4 regions of the Bacillus sp. SYZHCR11 genome follow, and region 4 is predicted to be linked to each of the others. Evidence: riboswitches for the same ligand, from Rfam matches in the RefSeq annotation. Region 4 holds a riboswitch; each other region holds the start of a gene.
What was found. Region 4 has a riboswitch for thiamine pyrophosphate ahead of AC2CGA_RS04360 (ECF transporter S component). Riboswitches for the same ligand answer to the same signal wherever they lie in the genome.
Positions count from the first base shown of each region.

Region 1: it holds a riboswitch for thiamine pyrophosphate, as region 4 does, so the genes downstream of both, thiC (phosphomethylpyrimidine synthase ThiC) here and AC2CGA_RS04360 (ECF transporter S component) in region 4, are expected to answer to the same signal.
Region 2: it holds a riboswitch for thiamine pyrophosphate, as region 4 does, so the genes downstream of both, tenA (thiaminase II) here and AC2CGA_RS04360 (ECF transporter S component) in region 4, are expected to answer to the same signal.
Region 3: it holds a riboswitch for thiamine pyrophosphate, as region 4 does, so the genes downstream of both, AC2CGA_RS03335 (acetylornithine deacetylase) here and AC2CGA_RS04360 (ECF transporter S component) in region 4, are expected to answer to the same signal.

Region 1 covers NZ_JBXUND010000001.1:1,410,675-1,416,518, forward strand. Annotated here, with positions in the region: gene AC2CGA_RS06535 (FAD-binding oxidoreductase) at 1-560, shown strand, start outside; gene thiC (phosphomethylpyrimidine synthase ThiC) at 601-2,373, opposite strand; TPP riboswitch at 2,495-2,605, opposite strand; gene AC2CGA_RS06545 (Type 1 glutamine amidotransferase-like domain-containing protein) at 2,655-3,353, opposite strand; gene AC2CGA_RS06550 (Na+/H+ antiporter NhaC family protein) at 3,391-3,915, opposite strand; tRNA gene AC2CGA_RS06555 (tRNA-Leu) at 4,107-4,188, opposite strand; tRNA gene AC2CGA_RS06560 (tRNA-Leu) at 4,435-4,523, opposite strand; tRNA gene AC2CGA_RS06565 (tRNA-Cys) at 4,531-4,601, opposite strand; tRNA gene AC2CGA_RS06570 (tRNA-Gly) at 4,608-4,682, opposite strand; tRNA gene AC2CGA_RS06575 (tRNA-Gln) at 4,736-4,807, opposite strand; tRNA gene AC2CGA_RS06580 (tRNA-His) at 4,817-4,892, opposite strand; tRNA gene AC2CGA_RS06585 (tRNA-Trp) at 4,922-4,995, opposite strand; tRNA gene AC2CGA_RS06590 (tRNA-Tyr) at 5,006-5,090, opposite strand; tRNA gene AC2CGA_RS06595 (tRNA-Thr) at 5,102-5,174, opposite strand; tRNA gene AC2CGA_RS06600 (tRNA-Phe) at 5,178-5,253, opposite strand; tRNA gene AC2CGA_RS06605 (tRNA-Asp) at 5,264-5,340, opposite strand; tRNA gene AC2CGA_RS06610 (tRNA-Met) at 5,348-5,424, opposite strand; tRNA gene AC2CGA_RS06615 (tRNA-Val) at 5,432-5,507, opposite strand; tRNA gene AC2CGA_RS06620 (tRNA-Glu) at 5,518-5,589, opposite strand; tRNA gene AC2CGA_RS06625 (tRNA-Ser) at 5,626-5,716, opposite strand; tRNA gene AC2CGA_RS06630 (tRNA-Asn) at 5,722-5,796, opposite strand; rRNA gene rrf (5S ribosomal RNA) at 5,806-5,844, opposite strand, start outside.
Region 2 covers NZ_JBXUND010000001.1:1,148,279-1,154,122, forward strand. Annotated here, with positions in the region: gene thiG (thiazole synthase) at 1-215, opposite strand, end outside; gene thiS (sulfur carrier protein ThiS) at 212-415, opposite strand; gene thiO (glycine oxidase ThiO) at 412-1,521, opposite strand; gene tenI (thiazole tautomerase TenI) at 1,505-2,122, opposite strand; gene tenA (thiaminase II) at 2,100-2,807, opposite strand; TPP riboswitch at 2,895-3,003, opposite strand; gene AC2CGA_RS05190 (monovalent cation:proton antiporter family protein) at 3,057-4,901, opposite strand; gene prpE (bis(5'-nucleosyl)-tetraphosphatase PrpE) at 5,129-5,844, shown strand, end outside.
Region 3 covers NZ_JBXUND010000001.1:758,728-764,571, forward strand. Annotated here, with positions in the region: gene AC2CGA_RS03310 (YggT family protein) at 1-228, opposite strand, end outside; gene sepF (cell division protein SepF) at 235-693, opposite strand; gene AC2CGA_RS03320 (YggS family pyridoxal phosphate-dependent enzyme) at 690-1,382, opposite strand; gene pgeF (peptidoglycan editing factor PgeF) at 1,387-2,223, opposite strand; gene AC2CGA_RS03330 (YlmC/YmxH family sporulation protein) at 2,378-2,629, opposite strand; gene AC2CGA_RS03335 (acetylornithine deacetylase) at 2,690-3,970, opposite strand; TPP riboswitch at 4,044-4,148, opposite strand; gene AC2CGA_RS03340 (ABC transporter ATP-binding protein) at 4,153-4,950, opposite strand; gene sigG (RNA polymerase sporulation sigma factor SigG) at 5,079-5,844, opposite strand, start outside.
Region 4 covers NZ_JBXUND010000001.1:1,004,493-1,010,336, reverse strand. Annotated here, with positions in the region: gene AC2CGA_RS04375 (STAS domain-containing protein) at 1-5, shown strand, start outside; gene AC2CGA_RS04370 (energy-coupling factor transporter transmembrane component T family protein) at 51-812, opposite strand; gene AC2CGA_RS04365 (ABC transporter ATP-binding protein) at 787-2,424, opposite strand; gene AC2CGA_RS04360 (ECF transporter S component) at 2,411-3,010, opposite strand; TPP riboswitch at 3,192-3,305, opposite strand; gene AC2CGA_RS04355 (glycoside hydrolase family 18 protein) at 3,454-4,716, shown strand; gene AC2CGA_RS04350 (transcriptional regulator SplA domain-containing protein) at 4,807-4,944, shown strand; M-box (ykoK) riboswitch at 5,051-5,216, shown strand; gene mgtE (magnesium transporter) at 5,451-5,844, shown strand, end outside.

The DNA of each region.
Region 1 (5,844 bases), 410 kb from region 4:
AACTGCTGGCTCCGTTAATGAAAGCGGGAAAACCGACAAGCGGCATGGTCAAGACAGTGCCATTTATTAAAGCGGCAGCCTTTTTTAACAACCCGGGAGGCAATCAGCCGCAAAAGATGAAGCGGTCAGGATCCTTTATTGAAAAACCATTATCAACACGCGCAATATCCACTTTAAAGCGCTATTTAGAGCACGCTCCGAACGAAAACGCCAGTGTCTGGCAGCAATCTCTCGGCGGGGCGGCCGGACGGATCGCTCCGGACCAAACGGCATTCTACTATCGCAACGCAATCATTGCCCAAGAATATATTACAACTTGGACATCTGCTGAAGAAGAAAGACAAAATGTCCGCTGGATCGAAGGACTGAGAACGTCCCTATCAAGAGAAACGATGGGAGATTATGTGAATTGGCCTGATAGAGAAATCAGAAACTGGCTGCAAACGTATTACGGAGAAAATGTTCACCGCCTCCGTCAAGTCAAAACGAAATATGATCCGGAAAATATATTCCGCTTCGAGCAGAGCATTCCGCCGCTTCGCCGTTCACCGTTTTTCTAAAAAAGATGAAGATGGATACACTCCATCTTCATCTTTTCTTTTATTGATATAAGCGGCTTCCCTTCTCTGCAAACTCTTTTGCTTTTTCTTTCAGCCCTTCATTGACGGCCTCGTCTTCAGTAAGTCCGTTTTCCTTCGCATAATCACGAATATCCTGAGAAATTCTCATGCTGCAGAACTTCGGGCCGCACATCGAACAGAAGTGAGCCGTTTTTGCGCCTTCAGCCGGCAGCGTTTCATCATGATATTCCATTGCTCTTTCAGGATCAAGCGACAAATGAAATTGATCACGCCACCGGAATTCAAACCGCGCCTTAGACAGAGCATCGTCACGGATCTGTGCACCCGGATGCCCTTTAGCAAGGTCTGCGGCATGTGCCGCGATTTTGTACGTAATGACGCCTTCTCTTACATCATCACGATTCGGCAGCCCCAAATGCTCCTTCGGCGTGACATAGCAAAGCATCGCCGTCCCGTACCAGCCGATCATCGCCGCGCCGATTGCTGAAGTAATGTGGTCATAGCCAGGAGCGATATCCGTTGTTAATGGGCCGAGCGTGTAAAAAGGCGCCTCTTTACAAATTTCCAGCTGCTTGTCCATGTTTTCTTTAATTTTATGCATCGGCACATGACCCGGTCCTTCGATCATCACTTGCACATCGTGCTTCCACGCAATCTCCGTCAATTCTCCGAGAGTCTCCAATTCCGCAAACTGCGCTTCATCATTGGCATCCGCAATCGAACCCGGACGAAGCCCGTCACCAAGTGAAAAAGCGATATCATAGGTCTTCATGATTTCACAAATTTCTTCAAAATGCGTGTACAGAAAGCTTTCCTGATGATGAGCCAGGCACCATTGCGCCATAATCGCCCCGCCGCGGGATACGATTCCCGTCGTGCGTTTAGCCGTTAACGGGACGTAACGAAGCAGTACGCCGGCATGAATGGTGAAATAATCCACGCCCTGCTCCGCCTGCTCAATCAATGTGTCACGATAAATGTCCCACGTTAAATCCTCGGCAATGCCATTAACTTTTTCAAGCGCCTGATAAATCGGCACCGTCCCCACAGGCACGGGGCAGTTGCGGATAATCCATTCACGCGTCGTATGAATGTCTTTTCCCGTGGATAAATCCATCATCGTATCGGCGCCCCAGCGAATCGCCCACGTCATTTTTTCGACTTCTTCTTCGATAGAAGATGTAACAGCCGAGTTGCCGATATTGGCATTAATTTTCACATGAAAATTCCGGCCGATAATCATCGGCTCGCTTTCCGGGTGGTTGACGTTAGAAGGAATAATCGCCCGGCCGCTGGCTACCTCGTCTCTGACAAATTCGGGAGACACATGCTCGCGAATTGCGATAAACTCCATTTCCGGCGTAATGATGCCTTTTCTCGCATAATGCAATTGTGTTACATTTTTCCCCGGCTTGGCCCGAAGCGGTTTCCGCTGCAGGCCGGGGTATTCGGCAGCATGATCTTCTTTTTTATAGCCGTTGTCTTCAGGTCTCACGGTCCGGCCGTTATATTCTTCTACATCTCCGCGCCCGGTAATCCACTTTGTGCGGAGCGCCCCCAGACCTTCATGAATATCAATCTGTACATCCGGGTCTGTATACGGTCCGCTCGTATCATAAACACGGACCGGCGCATTCTCCTCTTCCCCGAATGCCCCCGTAGTCGCACTCAGGCTGATTTCCCGCATCGGCACTCGTATGTCGGGCGAAGAACCTTCTGCATAAACCTTTTTACTGCCGGAAAAACTCGACATAATGGAAATGTTCGCTTGCTGTACTGATTGATTTTGCATACAAATCTCTCCTTTATCATTTGAATAACAGAACCAAGCTCAGCACCAGCACAAAAAAACCGGGTTCAAAGAAGAACCCGATTTTGCAGTCAGAAAGAAACTATTATTGTTTTCCTCAACAATAATAAAACCTTTACTTCCCCACGCTGGTACGAACCAGATCAGGTCCAAAGGGTTAAGAAGCCGCCGCTTCTCTCTCAGCCCGCTCAGACGGGCACCCCCAGTAACTATTGATTTCGCTCTCATCGTAACATAAGTTGTGTACAAAAAAAAGCATATTATCAAAATTCAGATAACGGAATGGTCATAAGCTCTGTTTCCCGAACGCCTTCTTCGGTATTAAAAACCCGATAACCCTTTGCGGTTTCCCGGGATGAGACAGCCCGGAACAGCTGACCGTCTTTATAATGAAGCGCAGCGCCGTCATCAGCGGCATAGCCCTCCCTGAGTTTCTTTTCAGAAATCAGACGGTGATACACCGGCCGGCGCTCCGATTCTCCGTCATAGTGCGGACAAAAGCTGCCCGGCAAAAATCCTAAAGCTGTTAACTCTCGCAAATCCCCCGCTGAATCCGTCCCCCCTTCTTCATACCAGCAAATCGCTCCAGCGCTGAGACCCGCTAAGATGATGCCGTTTTCCCAAGCCTCACGAAGAATAAGGTCAAGCCCCCACTCTTTCCATAAGACAAGCATATTGCGCGTATTTCCGCCGCCGACATATATAATATCTTTCTTCATGAGAAAGGATCTGAGATCAGAACCCGGCGGTTTAAACAGCGACAAGTGATCCGGCTCACACCGCAGCTTTTGAAAGGCCTGATAAAACCTGCCGGTATATTTCTCCGAATCTCCGCTTGCCGTCGGCAAAAAACAAACTTTCGGCTTTGACCGCGCCGACTGCTCTAAAATATACTGATCCAGCACAAGATGATCCGGCTCCATGGAAAACCCCCCGCCGCCCATTGCAATAATCTGCTTCAATGTCATCACTTCTTTTTTTCTCAAGTATAACAGCTCATTAAAAAGGCGTTATCCCAATTTCGGATAACGCCTTCAAAAAGTATTTGTTATCTGAAAAATACGCACCGTATAACACAACGGAGATCCCCGCGGCGTTAATCGCCGGAACAAGCTTCGAACGGGTACACTTCACAACATCGATCCCCAACACCGTATTATCACTGAGGGGAGAAGCAAACCAAATGTTCCGCTCGCTAATAATAAGCTGGTATGTAACTGAACCGCCAGCGTTACGCCGAGCGCCCCAAGTCCCCCAGGATGACCCGATAAAATAGGAGATAACAACCCCCAGTATAAAAAGAGACGGCGCAATAAACATATGAGGGCTCCATGATGTTAAATGAGAAGTAACATATTTCGAGAATCCCAGATTTTCAGCTACTGCTGTTACGGCCCAAATCAGCGATAACATAATAATAACGTTGACCAATTCGTTTCCGCCCTTAATAAAATGGGTAACAAGCTCGCCTGCATGAAAACGCTGAAACATAAAAAGAGCAAATACTGCAATAACCGCTGCCAATAATGCGCGCTTTTGAATGGCCGACCCACCAGCTGAGAAACAGTGTTAATCCCGATCGGAATGATTTAACTCCACGGCCGAATCGGTGTTTCCTTTTCAGCTCCTCCTGCTGCAGGTATCATGTTTTCACAAGCCTTGGAGATATTTTTATACAACAAAAAAGGCTTCTACAATATGTAGAAGCCTTTGTATACCGGTGGCCGGGGTCGAACCGGCACTCCAGAAGGAACACGATTTTGAGTCGTGCGCGTCTGCCAATTCCGCCACACCGGCATGTAATCCGTCGTGTTCAACCGACGTATATAAATATAACATGCATTTTATAAAGTGTCAATGGTTTTAGTGAAGTTTTTTCAAATGGTAATGCAGTATATACGATACAAGCAAGAAACTTATATTGATAGTCTTCACTCTTTTATTATATAAAAAAAGCGACCTGCAATATGCAAATCACTCTCATATATGTTTTATAATAAGAAAATTGATGACCAATTTAACATAATTCGCTCAAAGTTAAATTGGTGCCGAGGGCCGGACTTGAACCGGCACGGTAGTCACCTACCGCAGGATTTTAAGTCCTGTGTGTCTGCCAATTCCACCACCCCGGCAATAGAAAGGCGACACCCGGATTCGAACCGGGGATAAAGGTTTTGCAGACCTCTGCCTTACCACTTGGCTATGCCGCCGTAATTTGGAGCGGAAGACGGGATTCGAACCCGCGACCCCCACCTTGGCAAGGTGATGTTCTACCACTGAACTACTTCCGCAACATGTAAAAGAACTTAATACATCTTATGCTGTTGTTTTCAAAAAAATGCAACTGGGCTAGCTGGATTCGAACCAACGCATGACGGAGTCAAAGTCCGTTGCCTTACCGCTTGGCTATAGCCCAATGATAATATGGGGCGATTGATGGGAATCGAACCCACGAGTGCCAGAGCCACAATCTGGTGCGTTAACCACTTCGCCACAACCGCCATAATCTGAAGATGAATAAATAATATAGTGGCAGGGGCAGTAGGAATCGAACCCACACCGGAGGTTTTGGAGACCTCTGTTCTACCGTTAAACTATGCCCCTATTTATAAAATGGTGGAGGGGGGCAGATTCGAACTGCCGAACCCTGAGGGAGCGGATTTACAGTCCGCCGCGTTTAGCCACTTCGCTACCCCTCCATCATTTAGAGTGCCGGCCAGAGGACTTGAACCCCCAACCTACTGATTACAAGTCAGTTGCTCTACCAATTGAGCTAGACCGGCAAATGGTGGCTCGGGACGGAATCGAACCGCCGACACACGGATTTTCAGTCCGTTGCTCTACCAACTGAGCTACCGAGCCTTTTTATAAATGGCGGTCCGGACGGGACTCGAACCCGCGACCTCCTGCGTGACAGGCAGGCATTCTAACCAACTGAACTACCGGACCATTTTTTTGGTTGCGGGGGCAGGATTTGAACCTGCGACCTTCGGGTTATGAGCCCGACGAGCTACCGAACTGCTCCACCCCGCGATGATAATGGTGGAGGATGACGGGCTCGAACCGCCGACCCTCTGCTTGTAAGGCAGATGCTCTCCCAGCTGAGCTAATCCTCCATCATATAAGTGACCCGTACGGGATTCGAACCCGTGTTACCGCCGTGAAAGGGCGGTGTCTTAACCGCTTGACCAACGGGCCCTGGTATTTTTTCGTTTGTTATGTATTGATAATTAGTGGCGGAGAGCAAGGGATTCGAACCCTTGAGACGGGGTTACCGCCTACACGATTTCCAATCGTGCTCCTTCGGCCACTCGGACAGCTCTCCATAATTGGCTCCGCAGGTAGGATTCGAACCTACGACCGATCGGTTAACAGCCGATAGCTCTACCACTGAGCTACTGCGGAATGAAGTCTGCCTGGCGATGTCCTACTCTCACAGGGGGAAACCCCCGA
Region 2 (5,844 bases), 140 kb from region 4:
GTATTCGGCAGAAGCGTGTATTTAGACAAATCAAGCTGTTCGAGAAAGTTAGGCTGAGACTCTTCAAAGATGTTCATCCGCCGCACCGCAAAGGTTAAAATATCTGATTCCGAGACGGCCACCGCCTCTTTCTGAATCTCAAAACTCGGATATTTTCCCGTTCCTAACAGCAATCTTGACCGAAACTGTTTTCCGCCTATTGTTAACATCCTCATCCGCCTCCTACAAAATGGACAATTTCTATGACATCGCGGTCACACAAACTTGTATTTTCATAATTCTTTTTTTCAATGATTTCTTTATTTCTCTCCACAACTACGATTCTTTGGTCAAGCTGGTACGATTCAAGCAAATCCTGAACCGTCCCCTCTTTTCGATTCCAATCAATTTGTTTTCCGTTCAGCTGAAGGATCATATATGAACAGCCTCCTTGCGATCGATTCGAAACGCTTCTTCCCATTCCTGTTTAATCTGTCTTTCCATGATCATATCCCGCACCATTTCAGCCGTTGCCGGCGCCAACAGGATGCCGTTCCGAAAATGGCCGGCGGCGAAGATGATGCCGCTGTCTTCAGGGTGTTGCCCGATAAACGGCTTTCCGTCTCTTGTTCCCGGCCTGAGCCCCGCCCAAAACCGGTCTATTTTCATATGTTCGATGGCGGGAAGCATGGTTTTCGCTTTTGCAATGACGGCCTCAATTCCTCCGATGTCAGGCGTATCGCTCCAGTCGCCCTGTTTCATCGTGGCGCCGATGACAAGCCGGCCGCTTTTTCTCGGGACGACATAACAATGATCATGGTAAAGGGTTTTGGTCAGCGGGGTATCGTCATTCCACACGGAAAGGCATTCTCCTTTCACAGGAAAAAAAGGCTGTCCCAAGCCGAGCCGGCTGAAAAACCGGCCGCTCCATACACCGCTTGCAACTGCGACTTTGTCAGCATAAACATCCCCGCCGGACGTTGTGATGCAATATTCTCCGTTCACCCGTTTTACGGAGGTGACTTGTGTGTGCTCACATATGTCAGCGCCATAGCGCCGCGCTCCTTTTGCATACGCTTTGCAAACATAGTACGGTTCGACATGGACATCGTCTTTTATAAGACTTGCGCCGAGAATGTCTTTTGAAGCGTAAGGCTCTTTTTCAAGGGCATCTTCCGCTGAAAGCCAAGTGACGGAAGGCAGATCATCCATCTTCCGTAAACGGGCGATATCTTCTTCGGTATACGCCAGTTTAAGCATTCCGCCGTTATGGCGCCTGATGTCAATGCCGCTAGCTTCCTCAAGCTCTTGCCCCGCCGCTTCATACAGCCTTTGACTGTGCATGGCAAAATTAAAAAACGCATCCCGGTTTTCACATTCCGCATGAGCGCCCAGCATTCCCACGGCAGCGCTTGTCGTTTTTCGGCCGACTTCTCCAGCTTCAAACAAGACAACGTTCTGCTGCGTCTTCGCCAGCTCATAAGAAATGGCGCACCCGATAATTCCGCCGCCGATCACCGCCGTATCATAGTGCTTCTTCATAATCGGCCTCCCTTACCGCGCGTGCATACCGTTTTGCCGCCTCCTCGGGATTTTCAGCTGAGAAAATGCCTGACATGACGGCAATTCCGTCCGGCTTCGCCTGCTTTGTGTGTCCGATCGTCTGCAGTGTCATTCCGCCGATTGCGATAACGGGGATGGAAAGCGTGCGTTTGATCTCTGAAAGCAGGCTGATGCCTCTTGCTTCAAGTCCTTGTTTACATTCGGTTTCAAATATATGGCCGAACACCACATAATCCGCATCTTCCTTTTCAGCTTGGATGGCTTCTTCCAGCGAATGAACCGAACGTCCGATATGAAGATGGGGAAATCTGCTTCGCACCTGCTTTACGGAAAAGCTGCGGGACGGAAGCTGAACACGGTGTATGTTGGCAAAAAGCGCGATATCCGCCCTGTCATTGATGATCAATTTGTCCTTATCCGCACCGCCCTTTTTCAAAAGGGACAAAAGCTGCATGATCTCTCCCGCTGTTTTATCCCGCTCACGGATATGGATAAAGCTCACTTCGCGCTGAATCGATAGAATATCCTCGGCCAGCTCGGCAACGGGTTTGCGATTATCAGTTACCGCGTGCAGCTCCAAAGGATTCCACCTCTTTTCCGTCCTTCTCGGACCAGCCTTCTTTTTGATAAGCCATTCCCCAAAATTGATATTCATAATAGCTTGAAATCACAAAATTCTCTTTCATTTTCGCGCGGATTTCCTCTGTGCTGTTTTCAGCAATCTCGTCAAAACGGCTGATCTGTTCTTCGACCTGCTGTCTGAACCAGTCTCCGCCGTATGTACCGATCCATTTTTCATAAATCGGATGCTCCGGTTTGCACTCTTTTAGGTGTTCGCCGACTTCATAATAAAGCCAATAACAAGGCAGAAGCGCAGCTAATATTTCTCCAAAATTGCCGCTCATCACCGATCTGTACATATGAGACGTATAAGAATAGGCGGTCGGTGCCGGTTTAAATGCTGCACGCTCTTCTTCCGTAATTCCTAAAAGCTCCGTAAACTCGCGGTGCAGCGCCATTTCCGCTTCATATGTCCCTTGAGCGTGGCCCGCCATCCTGCCCGTCGTAAACAAGTCTTCGGCATATGCGGCGCCGAACGCCTGAACTTTTGCAAAATGCGTCAAATAGTAGGAATCTTGCAGCACGTAATAGCTGAAACGGTCTATCGGCAGGCTTCCGTCACCGATTCCCGTTACAAACGGATGAACAAAACTTCCGTCCCACCATTCGGCAGCCGCCTGTCTGCATTCTTCAGAAAATGTCATCATGTCTTCCCCCCTGATAAAATAAAAAAACCACTTTCCCGCATCGGAAAAGTGGTTTGGAATTTAAATGGATAAAAGGAACCCCAAAAAAATACCGCTCCACTTCCCTACGCAGGTCTGAACCTGTTCAAGTTATGAGGGTCTAAAAGTCTCACTTTTATCTCAGCCCTTATGAAGGACACCCCTAGTGGTCATACGATTAATGATTTATTTGTTATGCCTTCTATATTATCACGAATTGCAATTTGGTCAAGCTTCAAGGATTTTTCTCAGTTCTGACACGTAGTTGCGCGAGCCTGTGACGATGAGACGGTCTCCTGTTTTCAGCCGTGTGTCTCCGTGCGGAACGATGCTGTCCACACCTCTGAAAATCCGGACGAAAATCACATCGCCCATCAGCGGAAATTCCCGCAGAATGATGCCGTTATACGCCGGGTTTTCCAGATTGATCTGATATAACGAAGACTCCTCATTCGTCAGGAGGCTCATCACGCCCGGCGCCTCAATTAACGCGCGCAGCAGCGTTTTTGTAGACAGAAGGATAGAAAAAATACTGATGCCCTCTTCTTTCAGTTTTGTTTCATGCTCAACCGAGCCGACGCTTGCGATGATACGCTCAGTCCCTTTCTCTTTCGCCAGTAAGGCGATTTCAGCGTTCACATCTTCATTTCCCGTCGCCACGACAAGAATATCCGTTTTGAAAATACCGTGCGACTCAAGCGTGCCGGGCTCGTAATCAGAAATCGTGTCAACCGAAAAAACGGATTCCGCAAGCGTTTCCCCGGCATTTTCCTGATACACATGGACGACCCGTACTTCATATTCCTCCTCAGGCAATTCCAGCGTAACCGGGAGCGTCATTTGGTTGGCGCCGATAAATGTAATGCGCTTTTTTTCCTGCGGCGCGCTATGCCGTTTGAATAATTTCTTAAAGCCGATCGGCGTGATGATGCTGGCAATAACCGCAACTAAAGTCAGCGCGCCGGACATATTGGCGCTGATAATGTGGAGCCTTTCTCCGATCGTAGCCGCCGCGATAACAAGCGACAGCGTCGACGTCAGCAAAAAGCCCGAAGCAAACACGGTTCTTTTGTCGTACCATTTCTTTAAATAAAACACCGGGAACATTTTGCTGATAAACAGCGCAAGCAGAAGCAGCGGAATCATCGTTAATGTTTTCGGATCTTGGAAAAGCGTCCAAATATCCAATTTCACCCCGACCATGACGAAAAAGATCGGAATTAAAAACCCGTAGCCGAAGGAATCCAGCTGTTCCACCATTTCTTTATTCGGAGACAGAAGCGATACCAGAACGCCTGCCAAAAACGCGCCGAGAATATTTTCCGCCCCGAGAGATTCCGATAAAGCGACAAGCACGATAATCAGTGTGAAAATGGCTCTCGTGCCGATCTGCACAGTGCCTTTAGACATCGACTGCACAAATGAACGGTGTTTAAAGATCCTGCCGAAGAAATACAGCACGACCCCCGCTGCAAAGAGAATCAACAGAAGCCACATATTTCCGCTGTCTTCTCCGTAAAGAGAAGAGAAGAAAGCGAGCAGAATCATTGTAGCCAAGTCTGCGATAACGGCGACAAGCAGGATGATCTGGCCGATATTGGAGTTCATGATCCGTTCTTCCTTTAAAGTCGGAACCACCACACCGAGTGATATTGTTGAAATAATAAGCGTCATTAAAAATGCGTTTTGAATAAAACCGGCTAATACAAAGGCATAGGACAGCAGCAATGATAAAATAAAGATGCCGAAAAAGATAATCAGCGCGGCAGAAAACGTGTTGGGCGCTTCCTTGCCGTTCGGAAGGAATTGTTTTTTCTTCCCTTTCTCAAATGAAGAAAAATCAATTTCCAAGCCGCTTAAAAACATTAAAAAGATAAAGCCGAGAACAGACAGCGTCTCCAGCCACGTGTCTCCCTGAACGACAAGATTCAGGCCGCTTTTTCCGATAATAAGCCCCATGATGATCTCCGCGACGACGACGGGGATGCTGAGCTTAAACCGATGTAAAAGGAGCGGCGTCAAAAAAGCGACGATCAGAACGACGACTAAAGATGCGACTGATGTGTGTTCCATTTGTAAATACCTCCTTAAAACAAGGGTTATAAAAGCCCGCTTTAAGCGGACGAAACCTTACTTTTTTTAAAAACATAACGCATATTCTAACAAGGCTGAACGCGAAAAAAAAGTGATAAGGCTTTATTTCTTCAATTCTTTTTTTAATTTGTACCAAAACAGCGTAATTAGGTATAGGAATTAGCCCCATAATAAATAAAAAACCGTTAATAAGGAGGCTGAAACGAATGGCTTATGACATCATCAGCGATATACACGGATGTTATGACGAAATGATCGCCTTAATGCAAAAGCTCGGATATGAAGTGAAAGACGGAACGCCCGTCCATTCTGAAGGCAGAACGCTTGTCTTTGCGGGGGATTTAACGGACAGAGGCCCAAAATCCGTAGAAGTGATGCGTTTTGTGGCAAAAGCATATGAAAAAGGAACCGTCCGTTATGTCCCGGGAAATCATTGCAACAAACTGTATCGTTACTTAAAAGGAAACCCCGTAAAAGTGATGCACGGACTGGAAACGACGGCAGCCGAACTGAAAAAGCTGTCTCCTGCCGACAGAACGGAAGTCTCCGGACAATTTATCCGATTATATGAGTCAGCGCCGCTTTATGACATTTTACATAATGGCGATCTCGTTGTCGCCCACGCCGGCATAAAAGCTGACGATATCGGTAAATACTCGCGTAAGGTAAAAGAATTTGTTCTGTACGGCGATATTACGGGTGAAACGCATCCCGACGGCAGACCCGTCAGAAGAGACTGGGCTGCCGACTATGAAGGCAAGGCGTGGGTTGTGTACGGCCATACCCCGGTAAAACGCCCCCGGATCGTCAACCGTACGGTCAACATTGATACAGGCTGTGTCTTCGGCAATCAGCTGACAGGCTTTCGTTTTCCCGAGCATGAAACCGTCTCTGTGGAAAGCTCTATGCCGTATGATGCTTC
Region 3 (5,844 bases), 250 kb from region 4:
AAACCGAAGCACGATAATCGCTACAATCGGGGATATATCCAGCATGGCAATGGGCGGAATGATCCTTCTGAACGGCTCTAAATACGGTTCGCAAATCGCTGCGAGAAACCGTCCGACCGCCGTTTCTCTCGTACTCGGCACCCATGACATAAAGATATAGATGATCAGGGCAAACGAGTAGATGTAAATTAAATAACTCAGAACGGAAAAAATTTGATAAAGAATCATCCTGCTTTACCACCTCTGATGTTCGTCTTCATTTATAAGCTCCGAAATCGTGCCGGAAACGTCGACATTATCAGGCGTGCACAGAAAAATATCTGAACCGATTCTCTGAATGTCGCCGCCGATGGCGTAGACGGTACCGCTTAAAAAGTCGACGATTCTTTTCGCCTGATCATGCTGGATGCGCTGCAGATTGACGACAACCGCCCGCCTGTTCTTTAAATGATCGGCGATTTCCTGCGCTTCCGCATATACACGCGGTTCACTCAAGACCACTTTAGAGGATTTCTGAACACTTTGCAAGCTTACTACGTTCTGCTTGCCCTGCGGCTTCTGAGCGTAAGCAGGCTGTTTATCTTTCTGCTGTTCATGCTCTTCCTGATGATCCTGCTCCGTTTCAATGTATTCGTACTCGTACTCCTCCTCATCCATTGAGAAAAAGTTTTTCAGTTTATTTTTCATGCTCATTTGTTTACACCCCCCGGTTCATTTCCGACTAATGAAGAGCCGATTCTGATAAAAGTTGCGCCCTCTTCAACAGCGATTTCATAATCATTTGACATGCCCATTGACAGTTCCCGGCACGGCGCGTTTGTCTGATTCAGTTTTTGCACCTGATCCCTCAGATCACGCAATTGCCGGAAGCAGGCTCTGATCGTTTCTGTATCGTCTGTCAGGGGAGCCATCGTCATCAGGCCCTCTACAGAAATGTTTCTAAACTCAGAAAGCTCTCTGATAAAGGGGATGACCTCCTCTGTTTTCAAACCGTGCTTAGACGGCTCAAGCGAAGTATTCACCTGCACAAAACAGCGAACCGTATGCTGCGCCCGTTTTTCAATCTCTTTTGCCAATGACAGTCTGTCTAAGGAATGAATATAAGATACACGGTCAACGACGGCCTTCACCTTTCTGGACTGAAGACTGCCGATAAAGTGCCACTTCGGGCTTCCTTTGATGACTTCCTGCTTATGGATAAGCTCGGCATCCCGGTTTTCTCCCAGACTTGTAATACCGGCATCAACGGCCTCTTGAGCCCTTTCAGCTGATACGTATTTTGTAACCGCGATGACGGTAACATCTTCGGGGCTTCGGCCCGATCTGTTACATGCTTCGTTTATTCTTTCGTTTATATGTCGTAATTGATCAGCAACACGCAAGATCTTATGCCTCCTTCATTCCGATAAAGGACATCATGCGTCCCGTTTTCCCTTTGTCGCGGCGGTGTGAAAAGAATAGTTCACGCTCTCGTTCGGTGCATAATCCGCTGACTGAAATGTTTTCTTCCGGAATGCCGCAATGTATCAGAAGAAGACGGTTGACCTCTTTTAAATCAAGTTGATACTGGCCTTTTTCCGTTTCGCATATGGCGGATTCAGCCGTAAAGGGCAGCGCCCGCACTTCATTGATGACGCGGTCGTCGACTGTATAACTTCCCGCGCTGATGGACGGACCGATGACAGCCTGAATATCTGTTAAACGGGAGCCTTCTTCGTTTACCCAGCGTTCCGTCATGATGCGTCCGATTTGTTTGACCGTCCCCTTCCATCCGGCATGGGCAGCGCCGATAATGGATTTCACCGGGTCATAAAAATACAAGGGCACACAGTCCGCAAAACAAAGGGCCAAAAAAAGATTCGCATCTTTCGTGTAGAGCCCGTCCGTCCCGCGGAATGCGGAAGAATAGTCTCTCGCTCCTTTTCCTTTATCCCCGGCTGTCACGCGCCGGACGCGGTTTTCATGTGTCTGGTCGGCGAACACCCAGGAATCCAGATCAGTACCGCATAAGGACGCTATGACTCCACGGTTTGTCACAACATCATGAGCTTCGTCCCGGACGTGCAATCCGGTATTTAATGACTCATACGGAGGATTGCTGACACCGCCGTTTTTCGTTGTGAATCCGGCGATGACCTTTGTGTTAAGCTGATTCACACAGTTCCAGTCTTCTATCATGAGTGCCGAGGGGGTGGTAAGACTAAACGGGTGATATGTATTCATGGAGATCCAACCTTTCGACAAACATTAAAAAAGCGTAATTTCCCACTCATTTTAACACAATTTTAAGCATACGTTTAGCGGCTGATTGAAAAATGAGATAAATAAATGTGCCGGAAACATTGAGATTTCCGGCTTTTTACAAGTAAAGGGAGGATTACGCTCCCCCCTTTGGTTCATTTACACGCACTAAGATGACATCTTCCCCAATTTTAACTATATTTCGCCAAGGAATGATCATTTCCTCTTCTTTTCCGAAAAAACCGAGAACTTTTCCGCTGCCGCCTAAAATAATCGCCTGAATTTTTCCCGTTGTCACGTTAATATCAATATCCCCGATGCTTCCGAGTTTTTTTCCGTTCGACACGTTTACCACATCTTTTATTTGAAATTCAGATATGCTGATCATCCGTATCACGCCCTTTGCCCGTTCTTTTTCCTATTATATGAACGGCCGGGCTGAACCTTGTCACATCGGGCAATCTTTTTTGCGGCTGCACCAGCCGAGAATAAATCTCAGCATGATTTTCGTATAGTCCATAAGCTCATCAACGGACACTTCCTCGTTTACGGAGTGGGCGTTTTTTAAATCGCCGGGGCCGTATATGACGCTCGGAATCCCGGCCTGATAAAGCCATCCTCCGTCTGTTACGGTTTGGGAAACATCAATGACGGGCTCCTGTTTTTTGACGGCAGAGTGTGATGCAGCCAAGACAGAAACTGCCGGATGATCCGGATCGATTTCCAGCGCCGGGAACACCTCTCCTCTGTCTTCAATCATCGAAGATCCGCCCCATTTGAACACCGGCCTGTTTTCTTTGAGCCACAGATCACTGTCAGCGACACGATTAATATAGTCTTCGATTTCTGCGGCTGCTTGTTCGTGCGTTTCGTTCGGATAAAAGTGGACGGTGATCCATAACCGGCATTCATCGGCGACAAACGCTGCGTGTCTTCCGCCTTCAATGACGGCGGGGTTGATCGTATTGGTGCCGGGCGCAATGCCGGGATAGCTTTTCGTTACCGCCCAGTGGCGCTCCAGCTCTCCCAAGGCAGTGATGATTTTCGCCATTTTTTCGATGGCGCTCGCTCCGAATGTGCCTCCGCCCGCATGAATCATATTGCGCCTCATGCCGTCATGAAATGTTTGTTTGCTTTTCAATTCTATCCAGCCGGTGATGACACCGCCCTGCCCTTGAATATGCAGGCTGCTCGTATCCGCGACAACCGCAAAATCCGCGTGATAGCCGCGTTTGCAGCATTCCAGCGTCCCCGCCTCGCCGACTTCTTCTCCGATTACAGACTGTACAATGAGGTCGCCCGGAAGCTTAATGCCGGCATCATGGATCAGCTTCAGAGAGAAAAGAACACACGCCAAACCTCCTTTCATATCAACGGCGCCCCTTCCGATCAGCATGCCGTCTTTTACGAGCGGCTGAAACGGGTCAGAGTTCCAGTCTTCGCCCCCGGCTTCTGCCACATCAATGTGTCCGTTTAAAATCAGGCTTTGATGCCTGCTTGAATCTGTCCCTTTTAAAACACCGACTACATTCGGATCTTCCGGATACACATCCCACATATCGACCGAGCAGCCCGTTTCTTTTAAAAAGCCGGCCACCCACTTTTGGGCTTCTGCCGTATTTCTTGCAGGCGGAGCCGGTGTCGGAAAGGCGATCAACCTTTCAGCTATTTGTATTAAATCGCCCCGCCGTTTCTCCGCCTGGTGTAACAGCATATCAATCTGATGCATTGGAAATCTCCCCTTTGGCTGTATCAAAAAACCCGTTTCATTAAAATAAAACGGGTAAAAAACGGATCTTCCTCCGCTTTTTTCACCGCTTCCCTCCGCCGGCATGATCCGGATCAGGTCCGTTAAGGGTTGAGACAACGTCTCTCTCAGCCGCATGGCAGCACCCCCAGGGTGAATTGATGTTATTTTACGGATGATGCCTCTTTTGCACGTGTTAAAAACGGGCGGCCATTGTTCCATAAGACATTGACAGGCGTATCGAAAAACGCTGTAAGCCGCTCGTCAGAAAGCATATCCCTGATTTCCCCGGAGGCGAACACCTCGCCTTGTTTTAAAAGCAGCGCCTGATCAAATACCGGCAGAATTTCTTCAGCGTGATGGGTGACATAAAGGATGGACGGCGCATTTTCTTTTTCGGCGATCGACGTAATCGTGTCCAGCAGCTGCTCCCTTGCCATAAAATCAAGACCCGTCACGGGCTCGTCCAAAATCAGCAGTTTGGGATCAGCCATAAGCGCCCGCGCAATCAGCGCTCTTTGTCTTTCCCCTTGTGATAATGTTTCGTACCGCCTGTCGGCGTAACTGATGGCGCCCAAATCCTTCAGAAGACCGATCGCTTTTTCCCTTACCTGCTCACTCGGAGTTTCGTACAGCCCGATTGAGGCGTACGCGCCGCTGAGGGCGATTTCAAAAGCGGAGTCCGCGGCATATAATTTGTGCTGAAGACCTGCCGAAACAAGGCCGATTTTCCTTCTGAGCCTGTCACCGAGCTCTGTTTTGCCGAACTGATGGCCGAGCACCTGCATCTCTCCTGAAGTGGGGAAGTAATAAGAGCATAACATATTCAGCAAAGCCGTTTTTCCGGCTCCGTTTAATCCGTACAGCACCCAATTTTCGTTTTTCTCGACGCGCCAGTTAATATCTTTCAAAATCCATTTCCCGTTTCTTTTTAATGACACACTGTCCAGCTGTAAAATCATTGCCGTTTCCCCCGTTTACTTTATTTAAATTTTCTAAAAACTTTTACACATTAGAATACATCACTTTTTTGCAAACGTAAACCATCGCATGAAAAAAGCCTTTAAACAAGGTTTAAAGGCTTTTTCCGTTATTGGTGGATATTTTTATTCATTTGTTTAATGGCTGCCTTTTCAAGCCTTGAGACCTGAGCTTGGGATATCCCGATTTCTTCAGCGACTTCCATTTGGGTTTTCCCTTGGAAAAAGCGCTTTCGCAAAATCATTTTTTCCCGTTCGTTCAGTCTTCTCATGCCTTCTTTCAGAGCGAGCTCCTCAATCCATTGTGTATCCTTGTTGCGCTCATCGCTGATCTGGTCCATCACGTAGATCGGATCGCCGCCGTCATTATAAATCGGCTCAAACAGTGAAACCGGATCCTGGATGGCGTCAAGGGCAAACACAATTTCTTCATGGGGCACTTCAAGAACTTTGGCGATTTCCTCTGCTGTCGGCTCCCTGCTTGTCTCACTGATTAACCGCTCTCTTACTTGAAGCGCTTTATATGCGATATCGCGAAGCGACCTCGAGACGCGGATCGGATTGTTATCCCGCAAATATCTGCGGATTTCTCCGATGATCATCGGTACAGCGTATGTTGAAAACTTAACATTATGGCTTAGGTCAAAATTATCAATGGATTTCATTAGTCCGATGCAGCCGACCTGAAATAAGTCATCAACATACTCTCCTCTGTTGTTAAACCTCTGAATGACGCTTAAGACAAGGCGCAGATTGCCGTTTACAAGCTTTTCCCTCGCTGAATCATCGCCCTCATCCTGCAATTGCCTAAACAGCTTTCTCATCTCTTCATTCTTGAGCACCGGTAATTTGGAGGTATCCACCCCGCAAATTTCG
Region 4 (5,844 bases):
AATAACATACATAACAAAACAGGCTGCCGAATCACTCCGGCGGCCTGTTTTTATACAAACAACAATGAAATGAGCCAGCTTGTGCCGAATAACAGAAGCACGAGCAGGAAAAAGCACCAGTCGGCGCGGCGCACAGTAACAGTTCTGTAAAACGTGCGGTTTCGGCTCCCAGTAAAGCCTTTAGATTCCATCGCGATGGCCGTGCGTTCCGCCTTTCTGATTGCGCCTGCCAATAGCGGAATGGTGAAGCGCCTGAAGGCGGAGAGCTTTCCTTTCAGCCCGGAATCAGACGCCGCACCCCTGATTCTGTGCGCCTGCCGGATGATCAGGATTTCATCTTTCAGAAGAGGGAGAAACCGGAATCCCGCGATAACGCCGTATGCAAGCTTGGGCGGCAGCTTACACTGCTGAATCAGACTGAGCATGAACAGAATCGGATCGGTTGTGAAAAGAAACATCATCGACAAAGCGGAAAAACATAAAATACGAAACGCGATAGAAATCCCGAGCGCCGCGTTATCACTGTTGACGGCAATCGGCCCGAGCTTAAACAGCAGATTGCTCCCGGTTGTCGGGACGTTTCCGAATACGGCGGCTGTCCATAAAGAACCGAAGGCCAGAATGACAAACGGAATCGTGAACAGCAGCCATTTTTTCAGCGGCACACGCCCCGCCGAGAGGACGCCTCCCGCAATGATGATATAAAACAAAGCAGGGGTGTACGGATTATAAATAAATGACAGCATAATGACGCATAACAATACAGCCGCCGCCTTTATTGACGGGTTAACAGCCTCCAGCCGCAAGTTCATTTCTCCGCCTCCTGTCGTGTTTCATCCATTCATACCGCAGGGGCAAAGCTAAATGCGCCCGCTCCGCGATTCCGATATGATCAGAAAACAATGAGTCGGGCGTTCCGCGGTACACCAGCTTCGTGCCGCAGAGCACAAGGATCGTGTCGGCATAATCCGAGACGAGTTCCATATCGTGTGTCACCATCAAAACAGCCGTTCCTTCCTTTTGAATCTCACGGAGCATTTGCATACACTCCCGCGCCGTTTTGGCATCCTGTCCGAAAGTCGGTTCATCAAGCATCAAAACGTTCACATTGTGCATAAGCATCGTCGCGACGCTGAGCCTGCGTTTTTGTCCTTGGCTTAAAGAAAACGGATGCTGTGAGGCATGGCGTCTCATGCCGAATCGGGTTAACAGCTGAAGAGCTTTCTCCTTTGCGGCTCTGTTGCTTTCAAAACCGAACATCAGCTCTTGAATGACGGAATCTGTGACAAACTGGTGTTCAGGATTCTGGAAAACATATCCGATCTGTCGCCGCAGCTCTTTTTCAGAATAGGAATCAATCGGTCTGCCGTCTATTTTGATGTCTCCGCCCAGCGGACGGATGAGCTTGGCCGCGGCAGAAAGGAGCGTGGATTTTCCTGTTCCGTTAGGGCCGGCAATCGCGGTGATTGATCCTTTTTTTACGGAAAAGCTCACATCCTGAAAAATGACGTCTGCTCCTCTTGAGAATGACAGCTCGTGAACGCTCAGCGCGTCTTCTGCCGAAAGCGCGGCGGGCCGGGGTTCGGGCAGAGATGGCACAGGTTCGTGAAACAGATTTTCTTTACACAATGTAAAAGGAATGCTGACGTGCTCCTGCAATGAGATCACACGCGGAATCGGAATGCCGAGCTGCATCAGCTCTTCAATCTTTGTTTCAAAGATAACATCCGTCTCTCCGTCCATCACCTTCTGACCTGTTTCGTCAAGGACAATCGTCCTGTCCATCCACGGCGCCCAGTGATCAAGCTGATGTTCGATAACGAGAAGGCCGAAGCCTTTTTTTGCTTGAAGATCTTTGATCAGCCGCACTAATTCACGTGCCGAATATGGATCAAGCTGTGCCGTCGGTTCGTCCAAAATAATGAGTTCCGGTTCCATCGCAATGATACAGGCAAGCGCCACTTTTTGTTTTGAACCGCCTGACAGCGAAGCGATCGTTCGCGTTTTCAGATGAGTGATCTCTAATTTTTCTAAAACGTCATCGATGATTGCGTCCATATCTTCTTTTGTATATTGCAAATTTTCCAGGCCGAAGGCGATTTCATCTTCAACCGTCAGCATGCAAAACTGCTGGTCCGGATCTTGAAACACGACGCCGATGGATCTGGCGGCGGGTTCTGTCAGGTGTGAAAGAGGTGTTCCGTATAAAGAAACGGTTCCCGATTGAACCCCATCGCATGCTTCCGGGTACAGACCGTTTAAACAGAGAGCGAGCGAGCTTTTGCCGCATCCGCTCGGCCCGAGCAATAAAGCCCGCTCTCCTTTGCGGAGCTGAAAGGACACGTTTTGAAAAATCGGCTTTTCATCCTGATCATAAGAAAAGGTAAGACGGCCGGCGGATAGAAGGGGTTCAGATGCCTGCATCTTGGTTCACCTGTTTCTTTTTCTTCTTGAATTGTTTTCCGAGCGCCATGCCGTTCAGCACTCCTGTGTAAGCCAGCGCATCACTGATTGCTTTGCCGAGAAGGCCGGCAAGAAGCGCACCTGAGACCAGACGGATGAGAAGCATGACGGCTAATAAACCCGGATTCAAAACAGAGTATCCGGAAACGAACAAGTCATAAATGAAGCTTGTCACAGAAGACCCCATACCGGATAAAAGAAGCACGGGCAGGGTATACACCCGCCAGCGTGTCGCTAAAAAGACCGCTTCCGCACCGATTCCCTGTGCGATCCCGATCAGAATCACCATCGGTCCTGACGGATTTCCGAGTAAGCACTCCACAAACGCGGCGATGATTTCAGAAACGAGAGCCGCTCCCGGTTTTTGAATAATGTACGCGGCAATCACCGAGACGATAAACCAGATACCGTAAATCGGTTCGTAGCTCATCCGGCCGAAAAATCCTGCCGCTATATTACTTGCATGAGTTGATACTAAATAAATGACAGCAAATACAACACTGATGACGGACATGACGACAATTTCTCTCATTTTCCAATTTTTCATTGTGATCTCCTGCTTTCTTATCGATAGTCGTATGTATGAAAGAGTTGATTTTACGAAAGACGATTGATCGTAAGTTTCATATTGCGGTGTCCTCCCCCGTTTTTTAATGAAAAATAAAAAACTGCATATCCGAGGGAATATGCAGCAGCAGAACGAAAACGCATGGGGAAAAAACCTGCGCTCCGGTCAATCTGCACTTCCCCACGCTGGTATTATCCAGATCGGGTTATAAGGGATCAAAACACGCCTGCCGCATGTTTTATCTCAGCCGATAACAGCACCCCTAGTGCGTTTCCTATACAGTTTTTTATGATGACATCATCATAGTTGATCATGTCTGATTTGTAAACAGCCTTTCTCCGAACAGAGTTTGGAATCGGACCGGAAGATCATTCATAAAGATAAGAAGAGCCCTTTTGATCAAAAGGAAACGGAGGACATCTATGTTTGTTCATACAGTGCAGTCTGGCGACTCGTTATTTTCCATCAGCAGAAAGTACGGATACCCTGTTGACAGCATCAGAAGCGTCAACGGGCTTGAGGAAACGAATATCGTTCCGGGGCAGGCGCTTTTAATCCCTCTTAATGAATATACGGTTCAGCCGAATGATACGTATGCCGTTATCGCAGGTAAGGCTTATGTGCCGCAGATGCAGCTGATGCAGGCAAACCCGGATATTCCGCCGAACCGGCTGCGGACGGGTATGAAAGTGAAGATCCCTGATATCTCTAACTATCTTGCGGGAACCCTGCAATTTTATGTCATTCGGACGCCTGAAGCGGATAGAGAGCTGATTAATGATTTTGCGCCGTATTCTTCGGCGATTTCTTTGTTTGAATATCATTTCGGCCCGAATGGAGATATCATAAACGATTTAAACGACAGAACCGCAATAGAAACCACATGGCAGAACAGAGTGCGCCCGCTTGCCGTCATTACGAATCTGACAGAAGGGGGATTCAGTCCGGAATTAGCCCATCAAGTGCTGCAGAATCCGGCGGCAAGAACGAATCTCGTCAACAATATCGTCTCCTTAACGGTAAGAAAGGGATACGGCGGTGTAAATATCGATTTTGAACGGGTCAGAGAAGCTGACAGGGATCTCTTCACAGGATTTCTCCGGCAGTTAAAAACCCGGCTTTCAGAGCATCAGCTCGCGTTAACGATATCGGTTCCGGCGAAAACAAGTGATGCAGTGCCGTGGCTGAGGGGATATGATTACGGCGGAATCGGAGCCGTCGTCGATTATATGTTCATTATGGCGTACGACTGGCACCACGCCGGCAGTGAGCCGGGACCCGTGGCGCCTTTAACAGAGGTCAGGCAAACGATCAATTTTGCCATCAGCAGGGTGCCGAGAAGAAAAGTGATTCTCGGTGTTCCGCTGTACGGGTATGATTGGGTGATTCCGTACCGTCCCGGAACGATCGGATCTGCCATCTCCAATCAGCGCGCCATGGAAACGGCGATGAAGCATCAATCAATGATCCGTTATTCCCAGCAGGAGCGTTCCCCGTACTTCCGGTATACTGATGAAAATGGAAGAACGCATGAAGTGTGGTTTGAGGATGTGCGGAGCATGAGTGAAAAAATGGTTCTCGTTCGGGAGTTCGGACTGCAGGCGATCGGCGCGTGGCAATTAACGCTCGGTTTCAAACCGGGCCCGTGGCTGCTTAGGAACTTTTTTACGATCCGAAAAATATAGCTGCATGTCCCTCTCCGTAAGTGATTTTTTCTTTCCTATGATAACGGAGCTTCTTTTGGACAATCTAAAATTGAGAAGGAGGTCTGTCATATGAAGAAAAGGGAAGAGCAGTATATCAACGAGGCTGAGTATGTACCGCACCCGACAAAAGAAGGGGAATACGCGCTCATGCTGCATGAATCCTATCATTTCCTTTCAGAAGAGGATGAAAGCGATTTGCCGGAATAAAGGCTTTATGCCTTTATTCCGTTTATTTTATAGGCATGTGCTGAAATCACAAATTTAAGGTTGACACATTCCTTTTTTTTCTGTAATCTCAGTGTGTCAATTCAAATAAGAACTTCGTTAGGTGAGGCTCCTGTATGGAGATACGCTGCTGCCCAAAAATGTCCAAAGACGCCAATGGGTCAACAGGAATCATCGACATAAGGTGATTCTTAACGCAGCTGGATGGCTGTCCTATGCCATACAGTGCTAAAGCTCTACGATTGGAGGCCCCGCACGTTTATTTGCCGTGCTTGTTTTCGCCTTCATATCGGAAGGTTTTTTTTATGCCTCAAAACGTACACGACTGAGCATGATAAGGAGGTGCGGAGTATGGATTCTCCCCATTCGAGTATGTCAGAAGAAGTACCCATATACAGCCAGATAACCAGTGACGACATGATGAGGAGACAAACCGCCGCACTTCCCTTGACGGACGGCGCGTCTCCGTAAAGGAGGTACGAGTCCCGATGGTCCAAAACATGACCTATGACGAACTCATATTACGCATTATCATTTTATTGCGGGACGGAAAAATAAAAGAATTCCGAAACATGATAGATGAGCTTCAGCCCTATGACATGGCATTTTTATTTAAAGAAATGCCGGAAAAGCACAGGGCCCGCTATCTGTCATATATGACGGTTGATGACATCACCGACATGATCGGAGAGCTGGAGCGGGAATTTCAGCTTGCCGTTTTGCATAAAGTCGGTAAAACGAAAGCCACTCTCGCAATGAATAAAATGGATAACGACGATCTCGCCGCATTGCTGGAAGAGATGGATGAAGAACTGAAAGAACAGCTTTTATCCAGCATGGAGGCCGAGGAATCAAAGGCCGTACAGCTTTTGATGAACTATC